4 regions of the Rhizobium sp. CFBP 13726 genome follow, and region 3 is predicted to be linked to each of the others. Evidence: predicted binding sites of a transcription regulator. Region 3 holds the regulator's gene; each other region holds the start of a gene.

Region 1 (5,971 bases), 160 kb from region 3:
AGTTTCGCGACGTCGTGGAAATGCAGGCCCGTGGTTGGCTCATCGAGAATATAGAGGGTGCGGCCGGTGGCACGCTTCGACAGCTCCTTGGCGAGCTTGACGCGCTGCGCTTCGCCGCCTGAGAGCGTGTTTGCCTGTTGACCGACCTTGATATAGCCGAGACCGACATCGAACAGCGATTGCAGCTTGTCGCGCACGGCCGGAACCGCGGCAAAGAACTCGACACCTTCCTCGACCGTCATGTCCAGGACATCGGCGATCGACTTGCCCTTGAAATGCACGTCGAGCGTTTCGCGGTTGTAGCGTTTGCCGTGGCAGACATCACAGGTGACATAGACATCCGGCAGGAAGTGCATCTCGATCTTGATGACGCCGTCGCCCTGGCAGGCCTCGCAACGGCCGCCCTTGACGTTGAAGGAGAAGCGGCCGGGTGCGTAACCGCGGGCCTTGGCTTCCGGCAGGCCGGCAAACCAGTCGCGGATGGGGGTGAAGGCACCGGTATAAGTGGCCGGGTTGGAGCGCGGTGTGCGACCGATCGGCGACTGGTCGATATCGATCACCTTGTCGATATGCTCGAACCCGTCGATCCGATCGTGCTCGGCCGGGATTTCTCTCGCGCCCATGACGCGGCGTGCGGCCGACTTGTAGAGCGTTTCGATCAGGAAGGTCGACTTGCCGCCACCCGATACGCCGGTCACGGCGGTAAAAACGCCGAGCGGTACCGCCGCGGTAACGTTCTTGAGGTTGTTGCCGCGGGCTCCGAAAACCTTGAGTTCCTTGCCTTTTTTGACCTTGCGCCGCTCAGTGGGAACTGCGACCCCGAGTTCGCCCGACAGGTATTTACCGGTCAGTGACTTGGGGTTTGCCATGACCTGCTGCGGCGTGCCTTCGGCGACGACCGTGCCGCCGTGGATGCCGGCGGCAGGGCCGATATCGACGACGTAATCGGCGGTCATAATGGCGTCTTCGTCATGTTCCACGACGATGACAGTATTGCCGATGTCACGCAGATGCTTCAGCGTTTCGAGCAGGCGGGCATTGTCGCGCTGGTGGAGGCCGATAGATGGCTCGTCCAGCACGTAGAGCACGCCCGTGAGGCCGGAACCGATTTGCGATGCCAGACGGATGCGCTGGCTCTCGCCACCGGAGAGCGTGCCGGAGTTTCGCGACAGGCTGAGATAGTCGAGCCCGACGTCGTTCAGGAACTGAAGGCGCTCGCGGATCTCCTTGAGGATACGGACAGCGATCTCGTTCTGCTTCGCGTTCAGGTGCTCGGGGAGCGCCGCAAACCAGTCGCGTGCCAGACGGATCGACATTTCTGTCGTCTGGCCGATATGCAGCTTATTGATCTTGACCGCCAGCGCTTCCGGCTTCAGGCGATAGCCGGCACAGGACGGGCATGGAGCGGCCGACATGTAGCGCTCGATCTCCTCGCGCGCCCAGGCACTGTCGGTTTCCTTCCAGCGCCGTTCGAGATTGGGAACGATGCCTTCGAACGTCTTGGTCGTCTTGTAGGACCTGGCACCATCGGCGTAGTTGAACTCGATCTTTTCCTCGGTGCCCTCGAGGATCGCCGAGCGGGCGCTATCCGACAGCTTGTCCCAGCGGTCCGTCAGCTTGAAACCGAAGACCTTGCCGAGACCCTCAAGCGTCTGGTTGTAATAGGGCGAGGTGGACTTCGCCCAGGGCGCGATCGCGCCATCCTTCAGGGTCCGGCCGGGTTCCGGCACGATCATGTTCCGGTCCACCTTCTGCTGTGATCCGAGACCATCGCAGGTGGGGCAGGCACCGAAGGGATTGTTGAAGGAGAACAGCCGCGGCTCGATCTCCGGAATGGTGAATCCGGACACAGGGCAGGCGAATTTTTCCGAAAACAGAACCCGTTCATGGGTTTCGTTGAGCGACTTGTTGGCAGATCCGCCTGCGGAGGTTTCCTTCTCCGGCAGAGGCTTGTCGGCGAACTCCGCAACGGCCAGGCCATCCGCCAGTTTCAGCGATGTCTCAAGGCTGTCGGCGAGGCGCGCGGCAATGTCGGAACGCACCACAAGGCGGTCCACAACGACGTCGATGTCGTGTTTGTATTTCTTGTCGAGCGCTGGAACGTCGGAGATTTCGTAGAACTGGCCATCCACCTTGACGCGCTGAAAACCCTTCTTCATCAGCTCGGCGAGTTCCTTCTTGTACTCGCCTTTGCGCCCGCGGATCATCGGCGCGAGAATATAAAGACGGGTGCCCTCTTCGAAAGCAAGGACCCTGTCGACCATCTGGCTGACGGTCTGGCTCTCGATCGGAAGACCCGTCGCTGGCGAATAGGGAACGCCGACGCGCGCAAATAGCAGGCGCATATAGTCGTAGATCTCGGTGACCGTGCCGACCGTCGAGCGGGGATTTCGCGAGGTCGTCTTCTGCTCGATCGAGATCGCCGGCGACAGGCCTTCGATCTGGTCGACGTCAGGCTTCTGCATCATCTCAAGAAACTGGCGAGCATAGGCCGACAGGCTTTCGACATAGCGTCGCTGTCCCTCGGCATAGATCGTGTCGAACGCAAGCGACGACTTGCCTGAGCCGGACAGGCCGGTCATCACGATCAGCGAGTTGCGGGGCAGATCGAGATCGATACCCTTCAGATTGTGCTCGCGCGCACCACGGATGGAAATGGTTTTGAGTTCGCTCATCGTTATGCCTTCGGGGAGGATCGAAGGTCCTTATGTAGTTATCGAAAGCCGCCTGTCGAGACGAAACTGTTGCAACGCAACCCGGTTCCGAATGCTTGACAGAACTATACGAAGAAAATAGAACAAAGAAAGAACAAAATTCACTGTGGATTAAAGCTCGGCATTGCCCAATCCGGGCGGTCGATGGTTTAAGGTGGGTAATTGGTTTTCAAAGCCGCGCTTGGCGGCAAACGAGGTGAATACGATGGCGGGCAGCGTGAACAAAGTCATTCTGGTGGGCAATGTCGGCGCCGACCCGGAAATCCGCCGGACGCAGGATGGCCGCCCGATTGCAAACCTGCGCATCGCCACGTCGGAAAGCTGGCGCGATCGTACGTCGGGCGAGCGTCGCGAAAAGACAGAATGGCATACGGTCGTCGTGTTCAACGAAGGCCTCTGCAAGGTCGTCGAGCAGTATGTCAAAAAGGGCGCCAAGCTTTATATAGAAGGCGCACTGCAGACCCGCAAATGGCAGGACCAGACCGGCAACGATCGTTATTCAACCGAAATCGTGCTGCAGGGCTTCAACTCGACCCTGACAATGCTCGACGGTCGTGGCGAAGGCGGCGGTGAGCGCGGCGGCGCACGTGGTGGCGCAAGCGACTTCGGCGGCGGTGGCGGTGATTTCGGCGGCAACTACGGTGGCGGCGGCGATGACTATGATCGTCCGCGTTCCGGGGGTGGAGCACCGGCAGGGCGCGGTGCTCAGGGCAGCCAGGGTGGCCAGTCCTCCGGTGGTGGCGGCGGGAACTTCTCCCGCGACCTCGACGACGACATCCCATTCTGATCAAAAAAAGGCGCCGCTCAGGCGCCTTTTTCATGTTCGGTTGGAGCATGAGTGGCACGGTCCGAAAGCATCGCTACAAGCACGTCGGACTGCGAGAGTATCCCGGCGAGTTTGCCGTTCTCGCCGACGATCGGCAGGTAGTGCAGGCCTTCCTCCGCAAACATGACGACCGCGTCGTTGAGCGGTGCCGACGGCTCGATCGTCCGGACCGGCGCAGTCATGATATCCCTTACGATATGGTTTGGCGCTGTTGCGCCTTGCATCATCAGGCGCAAACGCTGGCGCGGGCCGATCGTCGGGCGACCGCCGGTCCAGATTGGCTTGTCCAGAAAATCCGTCTGCGTAACGATGCCGACCACCTCAGCCTTTTCGTTGGTGACGGGCAGGGCCTTCAGACGGTGGTTGCGCATGGACTGATGCGCCTTCCCCAGGGGATCATCCGGTGACACCGCGATCACGTCGCGGGACATGACGTCGGCGCAGGTGAGGTGGCTGGCGCGCTGGCGGTAGGAGCGCAGTTCGGTCAGGCGAATAATTGTTTCGAGGTCGCTGCGATCGATATCGAGGACCTGATCATAGTCCCTGAGGACGGCGTCGAGATCCTCCCGGCGGAACCCGATACGGCCGCTCGGCGGCGGATCCTTGGTGCCGTGCGAAGGGGAAGGCGTAGCGGGCGCATGCGGATAGCGCCGGCCTGCCAGATTGTTGAGAATGATCGCAAGCAGCAGCAAAGCCAGCGAGTTGCCCAGAACCGGCCAGAGGACGAATCCGTATCCCATCGCGTGGATGGACGGGCCGCCAAGCACGGCCGTCAGGGCAATCGCACCGCTTGGCGGGTGCAGGCAGCGCAGCGCCATCATCGCCGCGATCGCTATGCCAATGGCGAGGCCTGAGGCGAGGGCAGGGTCTGGCACGAGCGCAGCGACTGTGACGCCGACAGTGGCCGAGAGAATATTGCCGCCGAGGATGGACCAGGGTTGTGCGAGCGGGCTCGAGGGGACGGCAAAGAGCAGCACGGCGGAGGCACCCATCGGGGCGATCAGTGCCGGCAATGACGGTTCGAAGCCGACGACGAGACTTCCGCCCAGTCCCGTCAGGGAAATGCCGAGCAAGGCGCCGCCCGCAGAGCGAAGCCGTTCCCTCATGCTGATCGGGTTCGGTGCCTGTCCGATGAGACGGTTCAGAATGTGCATGGATTGAGCTTTCGGCCGTCCGTCTCAGAAAGGATCAGGGTATCGCGAATGCCGACCGGATGCCATCGACCACGAACTGAACGGACAAGGCAGCAAGGATGACTCCGAGAAGCCGGGTGAGGATCGCGCGCCCTGTCACACCCAGGAAACGGTCGAGCTTTTCCGCGATCAGAAGCGTTGCGTAGAGCACCACCATGATCAGCGCGAGGACACCGATAAGAAGGGCGCGGTCGAGAGCGCTGGTGAATGTTCCGGACAAAAGGACGGTCGCGGAAATCGCTCCGGGGCCGGCGATCAGCGGCAAGGCGAGCGGAAACACGGCGATATCGTGGATGTGGTCGATCGTGACCGCCTTTTGCGACGTCTTTTCCTTTCGCTCCTGGCGCTTCTCGAAAACCATTTCGAACGAGATCCAGAACAGCAGCAGGCCGCCCGCGATGCGGAAGGCGCCGATCGAGATGCCGAGCAGGCCGAGAACGCTCGATCCGAACAGGGCAAACACCGCGAGGATCCCGAACGCGATCAGCGCACCGCGAAAAGCGACAAAGCGCCGTTGTGCCGTCGTCATGCCGACCGTCAGGCCCAGAAAGACCGGCGCCAGACCCGGCGGGTCGAGCGTGACCAACAAAGTGGTCAACGCGTTGATGAGAGCATCGGGTGAGGCCATGGATACTCCTAGAGGACGCTCGGCTTGCCGTTCAATGATAAGATTGTTAGGACAGCCGGGCGCTTTAGGGAAGTCTTGCAACGAATGTATCCAACGATCGTGGCAAACACCTTCCAAATGCCGCAAAACCTGTTCACAACTACAAAGCAAATTCAGTGGAAATTGGCGCCCGGAGCCGCTTTCCGCTATAAAAATTCAAATGATTCCGAACAGAGATCGTGATCCGATTTGACTGAGCAAAGCACACCCGGCGGCGGAAAGCTGCCTCCAGGCATCGAACCCATTTCCATTATGGAAGAGATGCAGCGGTCCTATCTCGATTATGCGATGAGCGTGATCGTCAGCCGCGCACTTCCCGACGTTCGTGACGGACTGAAGCCCGTTCACCGGCGCATCATGTTCGGCATGTCCGAGCTCGGGATCGACTGGAACAAGAAATACGTCAAATGCGCCCGCGTAACCGGTGACGTGATGGGTAAATTCCATCCGCACGGCAACTCCGCGATCTATGATGCGCTGGCACGTATGGCGCAGGACTGGTCGCTGCGATTGCCGCTGATCGACGGACAGGGCAATTTCGGATCGATCGACGGGGATCCGCCGGCGGCCG
Region 2 (5,971 bases), 420 kb from region 3:
AGTCTTGCCGGTCAGGATGATTTTCATGCCGCGCGACGCGCAATTGGTCGGGCCGTCCTTCAGATGAACGTGGCCGAGCGGGATGCCCGGCATGTTGTGCAGGGACAGGCTGATATCGGGCGTCAGGTCCCGAAACTTGTCGTCGGCAAGGACCGCTGCCGCCCCGGCGCCGGTTTCCTCCGCCGGCTGGAACAGGAGAACGACACGACCCTTCGCTGGCCGCCGACGTCCGAGCGCGCGGCCGACCGCCGCAAGCGTTGCCATATGCCCGTCATGGCCGCACATATGGCTTTTTCCCGATACCTTCGACTTGTGCTCGGGGTCGCCGAGTTCCTCGATCGGAAGAGCATCGAGTTCCGCGCGCAGCATCACCGTCATTCCGGGCACGCCACTGTCGTAGACGACCGCGACGCCGGTGCCGCCAATACCTTCGACCACCGCGTCCGGACCGGTCTCCGACAGGAACCGCATCACCTCGCGCGCCGTCTCCGCTTCCTCACCGGAGACATCAGGCATGGTATGAAGCCGGCGGCGCCATGCGGTGAGTTCGACGACGTCGCTGTTGCTGAGGGAGATGTCATTCATCGAATTCTAAAGCCCTCATCATGGTCACGACCCTCGTTTGCGAGTGAGTAGACGTCTCGTCAGCCCGCCTTCTCCACGAACCCGTCCAGCACCCGCTTTTGCCCTGCCTTGTCGAACTCGATCGTCAGCTTGTTGCCTTCGATCGCGGTGACGTTGCCGTTGCCGAACTTGATGTGGAAGACGCGGTCGCCGACTGTGAATTTCGAGGGCGTGTCGGTTGTCGACTTGGCGACCAGCTCGCCGTCGATCGTGCGGCCGCGGGGGCCGCTTTCGCCGTAGCCGATCCGTTCCACCGCGTGGCCGGAGCGGCTGCCCCAGTTGTCGCGGGTGGCGTCTGTCTTGTTGGCCTGGGCGCGTTTCCAGCCTGGCGTCGAATAGGAATTGCCGGCGAAGGCATCCGCCTTGTCGAAGCGCGACTGGCCGTAGCCGCCGCGGCCGCCATAGCCACCGAAGCTTGAGGATTCCGATGCCGCGACATCGACATGGCTCGGCGGCAGTTCATCAAGAAAGCGCGAGGGCATTGTGGATTGCCACAGGCCGTGAATACGCCGGTTCGAGACGAACCAGATATGGCAGCGGCGTTTCGCGCGGGTGATGCCGACATAGGCGAGGCGGCGTTCCTCCTCCAGCCCGGAGCGGCCGCCTTCATCCAGCGCGCGCTGATGCGGAAACAGGCCTTCCTCCCAGCCGGGCAGGAACACGGTCTCGAATTCCAGACCCTTGGCCGAGTGGAGCGTCATGATCGAGACGGCATCGAGGTTCTCGTTGGTCTCGGCATCCATGACGAGCGAGACGTGCTCTAGGAAGCCGCGCATGCTCTCGAACTGCTCCATCGAGCGGATCAGTTCCTTCAGGTTTTCCAGCCGGCCCGGTGCTTCGGCGGTCTTGTCGTTCTTCCACATGTCGGTATAGCCCGACTCTTCGAGGATCTGCTCGGCCAGTTCCGTATGGGGCACGGTTTCGAGACGTCCCTGCCAGTTGCGAAAATTCTGCACGACGTCGAACAGGGCCTTGCGGGCCTTCGGCTTCAGCTCGTCGGTCTCGATCATTTCGCTTGCGGCCTGAAGCATGGGCACATCGCGGGCGCGGGCGCTGTCATGCAGGTAGCGGATCGTGGTGTCGCCGAGGCCGCGCTTCGGCGTGTTGACGATACGCTCGAAGGCCAGGTCGTCGGCCGGCTGGCAGACCATGCGGAAATAGGCCATCGCATCGCGGATCTCGAGCCGCTCATAAAAGCGCGGGCCGCCGATGACGCGGTAGTTGAGGCCGAGCGTCACGAACCGGTCTTCGAATTCGCGCATCTGGAACGAGGCGCGCACCAGGATCGCCATGTCGTTCAGCGCATGTTTCTTGGAATCGCTGCGACCATCACCGCGCTGCAGCCGCTCGATCTCTTCGCCAACGGCGCGGGCTTCCTCTTCGCTATCCCAGGCGGCGTGGACGATCACCTTTTCATCTTCGGGATCGACACGGTCGGTGAACAGCGTCTTGCCGAGACGCCCTTCGTTATGGGCGATCAGATGGCCGGCAGCGCCGAGGATATGTTCTGTCGAGCGGTAGTTGCGCTCAAGCTTGATGACCTTGGCGCCCGGGAAATCCTTGTCGAAGCGAAGGATGTTTTCCACTTCGGCGCCGCGCCAACCATAGATCGACTGGTCGTCGTCGCCGACGCAGCAGACGTTCTGCGGCACGTCCTTCGGACGCTGAGCGAGCAGACGCAGCCACATATACTGGGCCGTATTGGTGTCCTGATACTCGTCGACGAGGATATAGCGGAACCGCTGGTGATACTCCTTGAGCAGATCCGGTGCCTTGCGGAACAGGGCGATCGGGTGCAGCAGAAGGTCGCCGAAATCGCAGGCGTTGAGTGTGCGCAGGCGGGCCTGATAGGCGGCATAGAGTTCGCGGCCCTTGCCGTTGGCAAAGGCCCGGGCGTCGCCTTCCGGAATGTCGGGCGGCAACAGGCCCTTGTTCTTCCAGCCATCGATCATGCCGGCGAACTGCTTGGCCGGCCAGCGCTTGTCATCGAGACCCTCGGCCTGGATGAGCTGCTTGATCAGGCGCACGACGTCGTCGGTGTCTAAGATGGTGAAATCGGATCGCAGGCCGACCAGCTCCGAATGGCGCCGCAACAGCTTGACGCCGATCGAGTGAAACGTGCCGAGCCACGGCATGCCTTCGACGGCGCCGCCGACGAGAACGCCGATGCGCTCCTTCATCTCGCGCGCCGCCTTGTTGGTAAAGGTCACGGCGAGAATCTGGCTCGGGTAGGCGCGGCCGGTCTCCAGCAGGTGGGCGATGCGGGTGGTCAGCACGCGGGTCTTGCCGGTTCCGGCGCCCGCCAGAACCAGAACGGGACCATCCAAGGTCTCGACCGCTTCGCGCTGTTCCGGGTTAAGGCCCGTCATATAGTCGGGTGAGGGCCGGTTGCCACCGCGCGCCGCCATGGCCCGCGCCGCGATCCCCAAACCACCGGAGGCACCACCGGAACCACCAGCAGGAACAGGAGCCGAACCATGGTTGCCAGCCGATGCCGGCACCGGGCGCTGGTCCGATTGGTCTTCGCCTCGCGCCTTGCGGGGGGCGGGCTCCGGCTCCTCATCGAAGAAAGGGATGTCGTCGTAACTGTTACTCATCCGGCCAATGTAGTGATTCGGGCTCGAAAGACCAGCCGATGTTCTCTTTTCATTCCCATGTTTCCCCTAGGAATCGTCCGGATTCGTGTCGTGGAAGCTCTGACACATCCGTGAAATCGCGTGATGTTACAAAACAGTAAGGTAGGTTCCTCGACCTTGCCAGTTGGGCGCGAAACGGGGATACTTGCACCACTTATCGATAGACTTGCGAGGAATGAATGCGGATCTGGAACCAGCTTCTGATGTCGGTTGCGGTACTGCTCGGAGGGCTCTGTCTCTGGGTCTACCTGTCGGCAGATGCCGGGCGGTCACTGATTTCGATGGGCGTTCCCGCAGGCATGGTGACTTCCATCAATCCTGATGTCGCCGAGCCGGCGGCCGCAACGGTTGCGGGCGCACCGGCTTCGTCATCGCGCGGCGGGCAGCGGGGCGGCGGTGAGAGCCAGGTGGTGTTGGTTGCAACCAGACCCGTCGGAACCGGCGTGGTCAACGACAGACTGTCGGCGATCGGTGACGGCGAGGCGATCCAGTCGGTTATCGTGATGCCGCAGGCGACGGGCACCGTAAACGAGATCCTCGTCAAATCCGGCGACATGGTCAAAAAGGGCCAGATTCTTGCGCAGCTCGATGACGACGAGCAGATCATCCTGCGCGATCAGGCGCAGGTGGTGTTGCGCAGTGCGCGTGAGAAATCCGATACTTACCGGAACCTCAAGAGCTTCTCCCGCCTCGACGTGCTCGACGCGCAGATTGCGTCCGAAACGGCGCAGCTGACGGTCACCAACGCCGAACTGGCGCTGAAGCGTCGCTCGGTCGTTGCGCCGATCGACGGGATCGTCGGCATCGTCGCGGTCAATATCGGTGACAACGTCACGACCGCAAGCAATATCGTGACGATCGACAACCGTACCGAGCTACTGGTGGATTTCTGGGCGCCGGAGCGTTTCGCGGTTCAGGTCAAGCCTGGCATGCCGGTCGAGGCCGCCTCCGTCTCGCGTCCAGGCCGCACCTTCGAGGGTTCGGTCGAGGCCGTCGACAACAGGGTCGATCCGGCAAGCCGTACGATCCGCATTCGTGCCAGAATTCCCAATGTTGATGACGAACTCCGCGCCGGCATGTCTTTCGGCGTGACGATGCGGTTTCCGGGCGAAACCTTTCCAAGCGTCGATCCGCTTGCAGTCCAGTGGGATGCGAAAGGCTCGTTCGTCTGGCATATCGTCGATCACAAATCGGTCAAGGAGCGGGTAAGGGTGATCCAGCGCAATCCCGATGCGATCCTCGTCTCGGCCAATCTGAAGGATGGCGATGTCGTGGCAACCGAAGGGTTGCAACGGGTCCGGGAAAATGGTGCCGTCCGCATTGCCGGTGAAAAGCCGCCGGAGGTCGCCAGCCGATGAGCAGCAGCCACAGCGGTAACGCCAATAACAACGGGTCGTCCGGCCAGTCTTCCGGAAAGCAGAACAGCTTTACCGCGCTCTTTGTGCGGCGGCCGGTCCTTGCCGCGGTTCTCAACACGCTTCTTGTCGTCGCAGGCCTTGCCGCTCTTGCCGGCGTCGAGGTGCGCGAGTTGCCGGATGTGGACCAGCCGGTCATCACCATCCGCACCACCTATGACGGCGCTTCTGCCCAGACGATGGACCAGGAGGTGACCGATATCATCGAGGGCGCGGTTGCCCGGGTCGCCGGCCTCAAGGCAGTTTCATCGGAATCGCAGTTCGGCCAGAGCCGTGTCACGCTGGAATTCAACGACACCGCCGATCTTGCGGTGGCCGCCAACGACGTGCGCGATGCGCTTGGTCGTGTCACCGGCCAGTTGCCTGACGACGTGGACGAGCCGCGCATCATCAAGGCCGATTCCGACAGCCAGCCGATCATGCGGCTTGCCGTTACGTCCAACTCATTGTCGATGGAAGACCTGACGCTTCTCGTCGATAACGAGGTGTCCGACCGGCTTGCGTCGGTTGACGGCGTCGCTGACGTGGAACTCTACGGCGACCAGGAAAAGGTCTTCCGCGTCGACGTGAACCAGACGGCGCTTGCCAGTCGTGGGCTGACGATTGCAGATCTCTCGGAGGCGCTATCGACGGCTGCGCTCGACGTGCCCGCTGGGTCGCTGGAATCCTCGACGCAGGACATTGTCGTGCGCGCGACGGCGAGCCTGACCAAGCCCGAAGACTTCGAAAACGTCATGCTGGGCAACAATGTCCGGCTGCGCGATGTGGCGACCGTGATGCTTGGGCCGGACGACGGCACGACGGCGTTGCGATCGAACGGCGTTCCGGGTGTCGGTCTCGGCGTGCTGCGCCAGGCGCAATCGAACACGCTCAGCATTTCGGAAGGTGTGCGGGCCGCCGTCGCCGATCTTCAGAAGACGCTGCCCGAGGGCACGCGCATTGCCATCACCAGTGACGATGCGGTCTTCATCGAAGGCGCGCTGCACGAGGTCGAGATCGCGCTGGCGCTGTCGGGCACGATCGTAATTGCCGTCATCTATCTCTTCCTGCGCGACTGGAAGGCGACGCTGATCCCGGCGCTGACCATGCCGGTGGCGCTGATCGGTACGCTGGTCGCAATCTATGCCGTCGGGTTTTCGATCAACATCCTGACGCTGCTGGCGATCGTGCTCGCGACCGGCCTTGTGGTGGATGACGCGATCGTCGTTCTCGAAAACATCGTGCGACGACGATCGGAAGGCATGGGTCCGCGCGCGGCCGCCGTGATCGGCACCCAGGAGGTTTTCTTCGCGGTGC
Region 3 (5,971 bases):
ATCCACCTCGACGGTCGGATTGCCACGGCTGTCCAGAATTTCGCGAGCGATGATGTCGGTAATGGCGGTCAAGGGTCTCTCCTCGGTTAATGTGCGAGCCTGAATTCGCAGGCTCAGCGAACAGGCGTGTCATCGACATTGTGCGATCGTCGATGACACGCGGATTACAGTCCAGTCAATTCGGCGGTTTTTCGACGCCGTCAGCCTTTTGCGATGGCGTCGAAGGCCAGCAGCTTTTCCAGAAGCCGCGGCATGTCCTTCAGGTAGACCATGTTCGGACCGTCAGACGGTGCGTTGTCAGGATCTTCGTGGGTTTCGATGAAGACGCCGGCAACACCGACTGCGACGGCTGCACGGGCAAGCGTTTCGACAAACTCGCGCTGGCCGCCGGAAGAGCCGCCCTGGCCGCCTGGCTGCTGGACGGAATGGGTTGCGTCAAAAATAACAGGGCTTCCGAGCGACGCCATGATCGGCAGCGAACGCATGTCGGAAACGAGAGTGTTGTAGCCGAACGACGCACCGCGCTCGCAGAGCATCACATTGGGATTGCCGCTTTCTAGGAACTTCGCCTGAACATTCTTCATGTCCCAGGGTGCCAGGAACTGCCCCTTCTTGACGTTGATCGCGCAACCCGTCTTTGCAGCCGCGACCAGCAAGTCGGTCTGGCGCGACAGGAAGGCGGGGATCTGCAGGATATCGATCGTGTCGGCCACGAGGCCGCACTGCTCTTCCGTGTGGATGTCGGTCAGAACCGGAAAGCCGTATTCCTTCTTGAGATCGGCAAAGATTGCCATCGCGTTGTCCAAGCCGATGCCGCGCTTGCCGGAGATCGACGTGCGGTTGGCTTTGTCGAAGGAGGATTTGTAGACGAGGCCGATGCCGAGCTTCTTGCAGAGTTCGACAAGCGTGCCGGCGATCATGAACGCATGATCGCGGCTTTCCATCTGACAGGGACCGGCAATCAGCGAGAGCTTTGCCGTGTTTGAGAAAACGACTTTCGAACTCCCCTCGCCCACGGACACTTCAGAATTGGCGGAGACTGTCATTTCACTATTCCTCGAAACCGAAAACCACACCTTGCCCCGGGGCTGCCGACACGATCACGCGGCCATCCCTGCGGATGAATGCGACGTCATTAGCAGCAAGGGTGATCTCTGTCACGGCGAGATCGGTGGTCTTGAAGATGATCCCGCGCGCAGCGAGGCGCGACGATAACAAGGGCTTCATCGAAGACCGGAACTCGTCGCTGAACGTGTCGTTGGATTGAATGCGGATGCTGGCATTGGCAGCTTCGATCCGCAGACCGTCTTTCCCTTGCTCGGGTTGCGTCTCGAACACGGTTTCGAGAAGCGGCAGAAACTCCAGCGGGTCATCTGCAGAAAAGACGATCTCTCGAAGGCCTGTAACGGCGTTTGCGTGCTCATCTAGACCACCGCGATCTGCCGGTAATGCGGCCATTCGCTGGCAGGAAAACAGCAAGATGTCATCGACCTCGGGGACTGCCGCGAACGCCAGACGGAATGAGACTTCGCTCTCCCCACCATCGGGCAACTGCATCGGGCGGGAGAACTGAAGCATCTCGCCCGCAGACATGTGCCCGTCCACAAAACGGCTATGATCGGCCGCTGCATCCTGCGTCCCGACGACCACCGCCGATAGACCTTCCCTTTTCCGCTGGCCGCGAAAGCGGATGTCGCGATCGGTGAACACGTTGCCTCGTTTTGCCGCAAGCGAGGCTTGCCGACGGTTCACAATGGCCAGTGGCTCGAGGTACGAGCCATCCGCGAAGAATATGCAGGCATTGGCTGTGCCGAAAGGGTGAACACCTTCAGGTGCCACAGTAAAGCCGAGAGCGGTCAACCTCCCCCGCGCTGACGCCAGATCTGCAACGGGCAGAACCAAATGATCGACTGACTTGTTACCCACTTACACCCCCAAAGTCTTATTCCGCAGAACATTGGCTATCGCGGGAAACTCGGCAAGTGCTGCGCACGAACTGAATACGTGATCGAACGCTGAAATGAGACTATTCTTGAGCAGAAATTTGGGGCTTGCGGAACACAGATAGAACATATAGCGTCCGTTCTGCATTTGTTTCCAATTCTGAGGGTCCCGTCCATGCTGACACGCAAGCAACAGGAGTTACTTCTGTTCATCCACGAGCGGATGAAAGAATCAGGCGTGCCGCCGTCGTTTGACGAAATGAAGGACGCTCTCGACCTTGCATCGAAGTCCGGCATCCATAGGCTGATCACCGCGCTCGAGGAGCGTGGCTTTATTCGCCGTCTGCCGAACAGAGCACGCGCGCTCGAAGTGATCAAGCTGCCTGACGCCTATGTGGCGAACCTTCATCCGCGACGGGGATTTTCTCCCAGTGTCATCGAGGGAAGCCTCGGCAAAACGCAACCGGTCGTCGCTCAGAAGCCGGCGCCGGTCATGGCGGACAATCCGTTCTCGACAAACATTCCGGTCATGGGTCGAATCGCTGCCGGCGTGCCGATCTCCGCGATCCAGAACAACACCCATGACATCGCCGTTCCGATCGAGATGCTGGGTTCCGGCGATCATTACGCGCTCGAAGTGAAGGGCGATTCGATGATCGATGCCGGCATCCTCGATGGCGATACCGTCATCATCAAGAATACCAGCACCGCAAGTCCAGGCGATATCATCGTTGCCCTTGTCGATGAGGAAGAAGCGACCCTGAAGCGGTTTCGCCGCAAGGGTGCCTCGATCGCACTGGAAGCTGCAAACCCGGCTTACGAGACCCGCATCTTCCCGCCCGACCGGGTGAAGGTCCAGGGCAAGCTTGTCGGCCTTATTCGCCGCTATCATTAAGAACGCTGTCATCCCGGAGATGCGCAGCAACAGCCTCCGGGATGCCAAAGTCGAGTTGTCGCGTTCGCCAGTCATAGAACCGGTGGACGGTCCACGGACGGCTTGAGGTCTGTGCGCTGTCTCGCATCGCCGCCGTAATCTTGATGTCTGGCGCTGTCGCGTTCGGAATAATGGTGATTTCCAGTGCGCCAGTCCGGCGCAACGTCCGCCCGCTGAGAAGCAAGGCGCCGGAGCGGCAAGTATCGAAGCGTGCGCCGGGCGAGACGATGATCCGACCGAAATCGCAGGCAAGACCGGTGTATCGGTTGTCTTCGATAGTGACGATCCGGATGTCCTGAGCAGTCTGCGCCGCGCACAGGATTTTCGGCAGACAGGCGAATCGTCCGGGCTTCAATGCTTGAAGAAAACCCCTGACATATTCGATTTCCCGGCGCGTCAAATCCGGTCGCGAATGTGGTCCAGATGGTCTGTCATCGCTTTTCGCAAGGCTGGCACCTCGCGCTGGTTCCGAAGAGGCAAGAACCGGCAAGGCGAGCGGTTGTTCTCCGGTCTCAAGCACCAGCGCTCGCCGCCATTGATCGTAGATAAATCCCGGCGGTCGGGTTCGATTGAGGGTGATCTTGTCATCCTGGATCACGCCGACCGATGCGCCGTCTTCGGATATGACGATATCAGGCCTCGGCGCCGAGCCTGAGCGGACCGCAAAGAGCAAAGCCACCGCCATGAACAGCGCGCCTGTCAACCTCAGCGGCGTGCGCAGCAGCGTCAGAAGCAGAAAGCCTGCCGTCGCCAGAGGCAGGAAAAGCGGGTTCTGCCGGCCGATGGCAATATCGCCGCCCCATGCGGCGACGATCTCGGCAATGCGAATGACGATCCGCAGCCCCTCGCCCATGATGAACAGAAAGGGAGCATCCAGCCCGAACGGCATCAGCAACATGCCAACAAGCCCTGCCGGCATCACCACGAAGGAAATGATCGGCATGGCCGCGAGATTGGCCGCGAGGCCGTAGGTGGTCAGATGGTGGAAATGCTCGATCGAATAGATCGACGTCGACGTACTGCCGATCAGCGACGTCACCACGATCCCGGCAATGAAATGGAACGTCGCCGCGACACCCGTTATCCAATGGTTGCTACCTTTTGTCTCCTCCTTTCCTTTCGCGAAATATCGCGTCCAGAGGGCGAACCCTGCCACCAGTGCCGCGGTTGCCGCAAACGACATCTGGAAACTCGGACCCAAAATCTCCGACGGCGAGATGGCGAGGATGATGATTGCCGAAAGGGCGACGTTGCGAAGGCTGATGGAGGGTCGATCGACGAGCACGGCGACCAGCATCACCGCCATCATGATATAGGCCCGCTCGGCGGAAACCCCGAACCCGGAAATCAGGTAATAGGCGGTCGCCATGACAAGCGCACCGAACGCGGCAAACTTCTTGATCGGATAGGCCTGCGCAAAGCCTGGAAACAGCGACAGGACGGAGCGGACGCCGACGAAGAAGATACCGGCTGCCAGCGCCATGTTCAGGCCTGAGATCGCGACGATATGGGCCAGCCCGGACAGACGAAGCGCCTCGGTCGTCTCACGGGAAATTGCACGGCGCTCGTCGGTCACGATTGCGGCAGCAAAAGCGCCCGCATCCCCCTTGACCGTATCGCGGATGCGACTGCCGATTGCGCTGCGAAGCGCAAAAAGCCCTCGCTGCATGTCCGACCATAACCCGGGTTGGTCATCGATCGCCGGTTGTACGCTAGGCGCGCCGTAAAAGAAGCCAACGGCCCCGATTTGATCGAAGTAGGAGGAGAAGGCGAAATCGTTCAATCCGGGAAGCGCCGGGCCAGAGGGTGGCGACAGACGGGCACGGCCGGAAACGCGCTCTCCGATGTCTGCAGGTTCGTGTTGGCTTCTGGCAAGAACCGAGACGCGCTGTGGCGGTCGTGAAAGCGAGGGCTCAGATGTCTGCTCGATCCTGAGGATATAGCGCCAGCGGCGCTGTGCATCGGCTTCGCGTCGTTCGACAATCCCGCTGATGGTCGTCGTGACGGGCGAATCGAGCACGACCGTCGAACACCGCCAGGTTTCGAGCGCCGCCAGTGCAGAACCGGAGAGAAGCAGGCAGATTACAAGGTTGGCACGAGACAGTGGATGCGCGCGATACCGTGTCAGCCCTGCGGTCACCATCGAGATCGCAAGCATGGTTGCGAGAATGAATGGCGATGGCGTCCAAGGAAGTGCGAACCAGAACGCAGCGCCGGCGCCCAGCAAGACAGGCAGGAAGAGGAACCCATGACCGTGGGAAACCTCCTCGCTCAACGACGTGCTCAGCCATTTGGAAACGGGCCGGTCTCTGACCACATATCCTAGGAAAACATCCTCGGAATGATGGTCGTTTCGACCATCATTCCGGACTTCCGCGGGCATTGTCTGCGATGCCGATTCGGGCGTCCAGAGTGCGATTGCGTGGGGTGTCGAAGCAAGCATCATCGGCTTGCTGCTGGCTGCCTCAAAAATCGCTCCGCCATTCGCCATGATGGTTTATCCCGCCGGCTCCGCTGCAGAGACGGTGATTGATAAACGCAACCTGCGCGTTTATATTCTCCTCGTCAACACATTCGCCAAGCTGCGGTTTTCCTTCACGTTACGGCCTCTTACACCATGAGGTTGGGCATCTTTTAAACGTGGCCTGCCTAAATTATTTTCGCGCTGCACAAAATGTCGCAGGAGCGCTTGGCATCACCTTTAGGATCATATAGCTAACTTGCGACGCTTAACTCTTATGGCGCTTTCTGGGCGCCATGCCGCCAACAGGTTGGAGGATCAGAATGACGGAACAAAGCGCAAATCTCGTACTTGGTGATAAGACAGTCGACCTCTCGGTGCGATCGGGCACCATTGGGCCGGATGTTATCGATATCGCAGCCCTGTACAAGCAAACCGGTGCCTTCACCTACGACCCCGGCTTCACGTCGACTGCATCCTGTGAATCCAAGATCACCTATATCGACGGCGACAAGGGTGTTCTCCTGCACCGCGGCTACCCGATCGAGCAGCTTGCTGAACAGGGTGACTTTCTGGAAACCTGCTATCTGCTTCTCTATGGAGAACTGCCGACGGCTGCCCAGAAGAAGGACT
Region 4 (5,971 bases), 220 kb from region 3:
CCAAGGAAGCGGAAATCGTCTCGCACCGGCTGATGCTGCGTGCGGGCATGATCCGTCAGCAGAGCCAGGGCATCTATTCCTGGCTGCCGCTCGGCAAGCGCGTTCTGGACAAGGTCAACAAGATCGTCCGCGAGGAACAGAACCGGGCTGGCGCCGTCGAACTGATGATGCCGACGCTGCAGTCGGCCGAGCTGTGGCAGGAAAGCGGTCGCTACGACGCCTACGGCAAGGAAATGCTGCGCATCAAGGACCGCCAGGAGCGGCCGATGCTCTACGGACCGACCAACGAGGAAATGATCACGGATATCTTCCGGTCCTACGTCAAGTCCTACAAGAGCTTGCCGCTCAACCTCTACCATATCCAGCTGAAGTTCCGCGACGAGATCCGTCCGCGTTTCGGCACCATGCGTTCGCGCGAATTCCTGATGAAGGATGCCTATTCCTTCGATTTGAACAAGGAAGACGCCGTCCATTCCTACAACAAGATGTTCGCAGCCTATCTGCGCACCTTCCATCGGCTGGGCCTGCGCGCTATCCCTATGCGCGCCGATACCGGCCCGATCGGCGGCAACCACAGCCACGAATTCATCATTCTCGCCGACACCGGTGAGTCGGAAGTGTTCTCGCACCGCGATTTCGTCAATTTCGACATTCCAGGCGAAGACACGGATTTCGACGATGTCGCCGGCATGCAGGCAATCTTCGACAAGTGGACATCGGTCTATGCCGCCACGTCCGAAATGCACGACGAGCAGGCCTTCGATCAGATCCCGGATAGCGATCGCCTGTCGGCCCGCGGCATCGAAGTCGGCCATATCTTCTATTTCGGCACGAAATATTCCGAGCCGATGGGCGCAAAGGTGCAGGGCCCTGATGGCAAGGAACATCTTGTCCACATGGGATCCTACGGCATCGGGCCGACACGCCTTGTTCCCGCCATCATCGAAGCATCGCATGACGATAACGGAATCATCTGGCCGGCATCCGTTGCGCCGTTCGATGTCGTGGTGATCAACATGAAGCCCGGTGACGAGGCATGCGATCGTCTGTCGGAAGATCTCTACGCAAAGCTCAACAAGGCCGGCAAGGACGTGCTGCTTGACGATACCGACGAACGCGCCGGCACCAAGTTCGCGACAGCGGATCTGATCGGTGTTCCGGTACAGATAATCGTCGGTCCGCGCTCCGCCGCCAACGGCGAGGTCGAGGTCAAGGACCGCAAGTCCGCAGCCCGTGACGTCATGACGCTCGAAGCGGCGCTCAACCGCGTCGCCGGATGATCGGACACCGACGTCTTGCCGGGCCAGTCTGACGACAGGCTAGGCAGGCATATCTGATACAGCAGCGCGGGAAGCCTCCCGCGCGCTCCATGTGTAAGGAAGCGTGAATGGCGAGCATCGCGACGAGTGGTGAACCAGAGAAGGTCGACAAGTCTCCGCGGGCTGGCGCTTTCTCGTCGTTCGAGCGAATGGTCGCCTGGCGCTACCTGCGCTCGCGCCGCAAGGAAGCCTTCATCTCGGTCATCGCGGGCTTCTCTTTCGTCGGCATCATGCTTGGCGTCGCGACACTGATCATCGTGATGGCGGTCATGAACGGCTTTCGCACCGAGCTCATTTCCCGCATTCTCGGCATCAACGGCCACATGGTGATCCAGCCGATCGACCAGCCGTTCACCGATTACGCCGAACTGACCAAGAAATTCGCTGCCGTTCCCGGCGTCAAGATGGCCCTGCCGCTTGTCGAGGGGCAGACGCTGGCATCCGGCAAGGGTGGCGCCGGTTCCGGCGCTCTTGTGCGCGGCGTACGGCCGGAAGACCTTGAGAAGGTCACGGAAGTTGCTGGTAATATCAAGCAGGGCGATATCGTCGGCTTCGCGTCGGGGCAGGGCGTTCTTGTCGGCTCCAGGCTTGCCTCGCAGCTCGGCATTTCGGCCGGCGACCAGATCACGCTGATTTCGCCCGAAGGCGACGTGACACCGATGGGTGTCAATCCGCGCGTTAAATCCTATCCCGTGTCCGGCGTTTTCGAGATCGGCATGTCGGAATACGACGCGACGATCATCTACATGCCGCTTGAGGAATCGCAGCTCTATTTCAATGCCGAAGGGCTGGTGCAGTCGATCGAACTGTTCATCGATCACCCCGACAATGTCGAGGACATGCGTCCGCTGGTGGAGCAGGCTGCTGGTCGCCAGATTTTCATTACCGACTGGCGCCAACGCAACCAGACGTTCTTCTCGGCGCTTCAGGTTGAACGCAACGTGATGTTCATGATCCTGACCCTGATCGTGCTGGTCGCGGCACTCAACATCATCTCGGGCCTGATCATGCTGGTGAAGGACAAGGGCTCCGATATCGCAATCCTGCGCACGATGGGCGCGAGTTCCGGCGCCATCATGCGGATCTTCTTCATGACGGGTGCTGCTATCGGCATCGTTGGCACGTTTGCCGGCGTCGCGCTCGGCGTTATCGTCTGCCTCAACATCGAATCGATCCGACAGTTCTTCTCCTGGGTCTCGGGCACCATCCTCTTTGATCCGGAGCTCTATTTCCTCAGCCAGCTTCCGGCCGAAATGAGTTTTGGCGAGACCTTCTCGGTCGTCATCATGGCGCTGGTCCTGTCCTTCTTCGCCACCATTTTCCCGGCATGGAGAGCCTCGAAGCTCGATCCTGTCCAGGCCCTCCGATACGAATAGGTCTCCATGGCTGTCCCGCGTAAAACCGTCCTCAATCTCTCAGGCGTCGAACGTCACTACGGCCAGGGGGAGACGAGCCTGTCGATCCTCAACGGGGCAGACTTCTCGCTCGTGAGCGGCGAGATCGTGGCGCTCGTCGCCCCGTCCGGTACCGGCAAATCGACGCTCTTGCATCTGGCAGGCCTGCTTGAACATCCGGACGCTGGCGATGTGACGATCGGCGGTCGGGCCTGCAACGGTTTGTCGGATGAAGAGCGCACCTCGATCCGTCGCTCCGACATCGGCTTCGTCTACCAGTTTCACCATCTCCTGCCGGAATTCACGGCGATCGAAAACATCATGATGCCGCAGTTGATTGGCGGCCTTTCGAAGGGGGAAGCGCGCGAACGCGCGGGCCAGCTTCTCGATTACATGCGAATCGGTCATCGCGGCGAACACCGCCCGTCGGAACTGTCGGGTGGTGAACAGCAGCGCGTGGCGATTGCCCGTGCGGTGGCCAACGCGCCCCGCCTTTTGCTGGCCGACGAACCGACCGGCAATCTCGACCCGAAGACGGCATCCTACGTGTTCGAAGCGCTGGAGGCGCTGGTGCGCCAGTCAGGGCTTGCTGCACTGATTGCCACTCACAATCATGATCTTGCTGCCCGCATGGATCGTCGCGTCACGATCGAAGGCGGCAAAGTCGTCGAGTTCTAGCGAACGCACTGATCCCCATAGCGTGCCCCTGATCCGATAGTGTCCATCGTCACATCCTCGAAGGGGCGTGCGATGGACACTGCTGCCATGGAATGACGTCACGTCAGCGATCCGCAGCGATGGCTGGCGTTTGGTTGCCGACCGCTTGCGTTCCCCGGCAACGGCTTGGTCCTATGGAGCGCTGGTTACCTCCAGCCAGCAGCAGCATTAACATCGTTCAGAATCTTCTATTCCCGTTTTGTTCTACTATTGACGTTGGCACGAAAAGAGAACAAAGTGCCAACATAAACGAACACGGGAGACGACGATGACTGACCTTCTTCGTGATATTGCCGCATTCGCCTCCATTGCAACTTTCGTTGCCAGCTTGTCGATGATCATGCTGGTGATGTGAACCGGTCCGTGCTCGCCCAGCCGGAGGGCGCAAGCGGAAAGAGGTTGAGAAGACCATTCTTGACTCGACTCTGAAGCCCCCGCGCCGGACAATGACCCGATTCAAGGAATGGGTATCAGATGGCGGACGCAGCGACTTTACAATCGGAATCGGAGGATTTGGGAGCGACGCCACAGTTCGTGCATCTGCGCGTCCATTCCGCCTATTCGCTTCTGGAAGGTGCGCTGCCGCTTAAGAAAATCCTCTCCAAGGCCATCGCGGACAATCAGCCCGCGATCGCCGTCACCGATACCAACAATCTCTTCGTCGCGCTGGAATTCGCCCAGAAATCCATCGGTGATGGCATTCAGCCGATCATCGGTTGCCAGCTGTCGATTGACATGGAGGATCAGCCAGACGAGCGCCGCAACGGCCATTTGGCGAAGCTGCCGGCAATCGTTGTGCTTGCCGCCAATGCCAAGGGATACGAGCGGCTGGTGGATCTCGTCAGCCGTGCCTATCTCGATGGAGAAGGGCAGGCGGCAACGCATATCTGCCGCGCCTGGCTCGAAGATGGCGGCACCGAAGGACTGATCGCGCTGACAGGTGCTGCCGGTGGCCCTGTCGACATGGCAATGAAGGATGGCAACACCGTACTCGCAAAGGCGCGCCTCCTGTCATTGAAGCAGGCCTTTGGCGATCGTCTGTATATTGAACTGCAGCGTCACGGCACTTACGACCGCCGTCATGAGCAGCGGATGATCGATCTTGCCTACGACCAGGATGTGCCGCTGGTCGCGACCAATGAGGCCTTCTTCCCGGGCAAGTCCGATTACGACGCTCATGATGCCCTGATGGCCGTCGCGCACAATGCGATCGTATCCGACGATACCCGTTTCCGTTTGACGCCCGACCATTACCTGAAGAGCCGTGCCGAAATGGCAAAGCTGTTCGCCGATCTGCCGGAAGCGCTCGAAAACACGGTCGAGATCGCCAAACGCTGCTCGTTCATCCTGAAGACCCGCAGCCCGATCCTGCCGCGCTTCACCGGCGCCACCGATGATCCGGCAGAAGCGGAGCGCGCCGAAACGGCGGAGCTGCGCCGTCAGTCGGTCGAAGGCCTCGAGAACCGGATGGCCGAACTCGGTATCACGGCCGGCTTCACCGAGCAGGATTATCGCGAACGGCTCGATTTCGAGCTCGGCGTCATCGAGAAGATGAAGTTCCCGGGCTACTTCCTGATCGTTGCCGACTTCATCAAATGGGCAAAGCTGCAAAACATCCCGGTTGGTCCGGGCCGTGGTTCCGGTGCAGGCTCGCTGGTCGCCTATGCGCTCACGATCACCGACGTCGATCCGCTGCGCTTCTCGCTGCTGTTCGAACGCTTCCTCAATCCCGACCGCGTCTCGATGCCCGACTTCGACATCGACTTCTGCCAGGATCGCCGCGAAGAGGTGATCCGCTACGTGCAGCGCAAATATGGCCGCGAGCAGGTGGCGCAGATCATCACCTTCGGTTCGCTGCAGGCCCGCGCAGCACTGCGCGACGTCGGCCGCGTTCTCGAAATGCCCTATGGCCAGGTCGATCGCATCTGCAAACTGGTGCCCAACAACCCGGCCAATCCGACCACCCTGGCAAAGGCGATCGAGGAAGAGCCGAAGTTCCAGGAAGAGGTCGACAAGGAGCCGGTCGTCGGCCGTCTTCTCGATATCGCCCAGAAGATCGAAGGTCTCTACCGCCACGCCTCGACCCACGCCGCCGGTATCGTCATCGGCGATCGCCCGCTGTCGAAGCTGGTGCCGATGTACCGCGACCCGCGCTCCGACATGCCGGTCACCCAGTTCAACATGAAATGGGTCGAGCAGGCCGGTCTGGTCAAGTTCGACTTTCTCGGCCTGAAGACGCTGACGGTTCTGAAGACCGCGGTCGAATTCTGCAAGAAGCGCGATATCGTCGTGGATCTCGCCAAGATCCCGCTCGATGACGAACTGACCTACCAGATGCTGTCGCGCGGCGAGACCGTCGGCGTGTTCCAGGTAGAAAGCGCCGGCATGCGCAAGGCGCTGATCGGCATGAAACCGGACTGTATCGAGGACATTATTGCGCTGGTGGCGCTCTATCGCCCGGGTCCGATGGAAAACATCCCGACCTACAATGCCCGCAAGCACGGCGAGGAAGAAATCGAATCGGTCCATCCGTCGATCGAT

The links. Region 3 encodes LexA, which represses DNA repair genes until DNA is damaged. Its sites were predicted from a motif close to TGTTCNNNNTGTGTTCNG; they were not measured.
Region 1: uvrA (excinuclease ABC subunit UvrA) is a predicted target of LexA. The motif match lies at 2,794-2,811, and genes of this name have one in related genera.
Region 2: IFT66_RS06350 (ATP-dependent helicase) is a predicted target of LexA. The motif match lies at 3,261-3,278, and genes of this name have one in related genera.
Region 4: dnaE (DNA polymerase III subunit alpha) is a predicted target of LexA. The motif match lies at 3,620-3,637, and genes of this name have one in related genera.

Annotation. Positions count from the first base shown of each region.
Region 1 covers NZ_JACYUU010000001.1:1,048,182-1,054,152, reverse strand. Annotated here, with positions in the region: gene uvrA (excinuclease ABC subunit UvrA) at 1-2,675, opposite strand, end outside; gene IFT66_RS05210 (single-stranded DNA-binding protein) at 2,920-3,501, shown strand; gene IFT66_RS05205 (HPP family protein) at 3,519-4,694, opposite strand; gene IFT66_RS05200 (MarC family protein) at 4,729-5,361, opposite strand; gene gyrA (DNA gyrase subunit A) at 5,590-5,971, shown strand, end outside.
Region 2 covers NZ_JACYUU010000001.1:1,300,783-1,306,753, reverse strand. Annotated here, with positions in the region: gene IFT66_RS06355 (amidohydrolase) at 1-576, opposite strand, end outside; gene IFT66_RS06350 (ATP-dependent helicase) at 645-3,221, opposite strand; gene IFT66_RS06345 (efflux RND transporter periplasmic adaptor subunit) at 3,440-4,618, shown strand; gene IFT66_RS06340 (efflux RND transporter permease subunit) at 4,615-5,971, shown strand, end outside.
Region 3 covers NZ_JACYUU010000001.1:884,501-890,471, reverse strand. Annotated here, with positions in the region: gene eno (phosphopyruvate hydratase) at 1-72, opposite strand, end outside; gene kdsA (3-deoxy-8-phosphooctulonate synthase) at 201-1,046, opposite strand; gene IFT66_RS04380 (VOC family protein) at 1,051-1,926, opposite strand; gene lexA (transcriptional repressor LexA) at 2,119-2,838, shown strand; gene IFT66_RS04370 (ComEC/Rec2 family competence protein) at 2,819-5,368, opposite strand; gene gltA (citrate synthase) at 5,662-5,971, shown strand, end outside.
Region 4 covers NZ_JACYUU010000001.1:662,294-668,264, forward strand. Annotated here, with positions in the region: gene proS (proline--tRNA ligase) at 1-1,280, shown strand, start outside; gene IFT66_RS03190 (lipoprotein-releasing ABC transporter permease subunit) at 1,388-2,695, shown strand; gene IFT66_RS03195 (ABC transporter ATP-binding protein) at 2,702-3,391, shown strand; gene dnaE (DNA polymerase III subunit alpha) at 3,905-5,971, shown strand, end outside.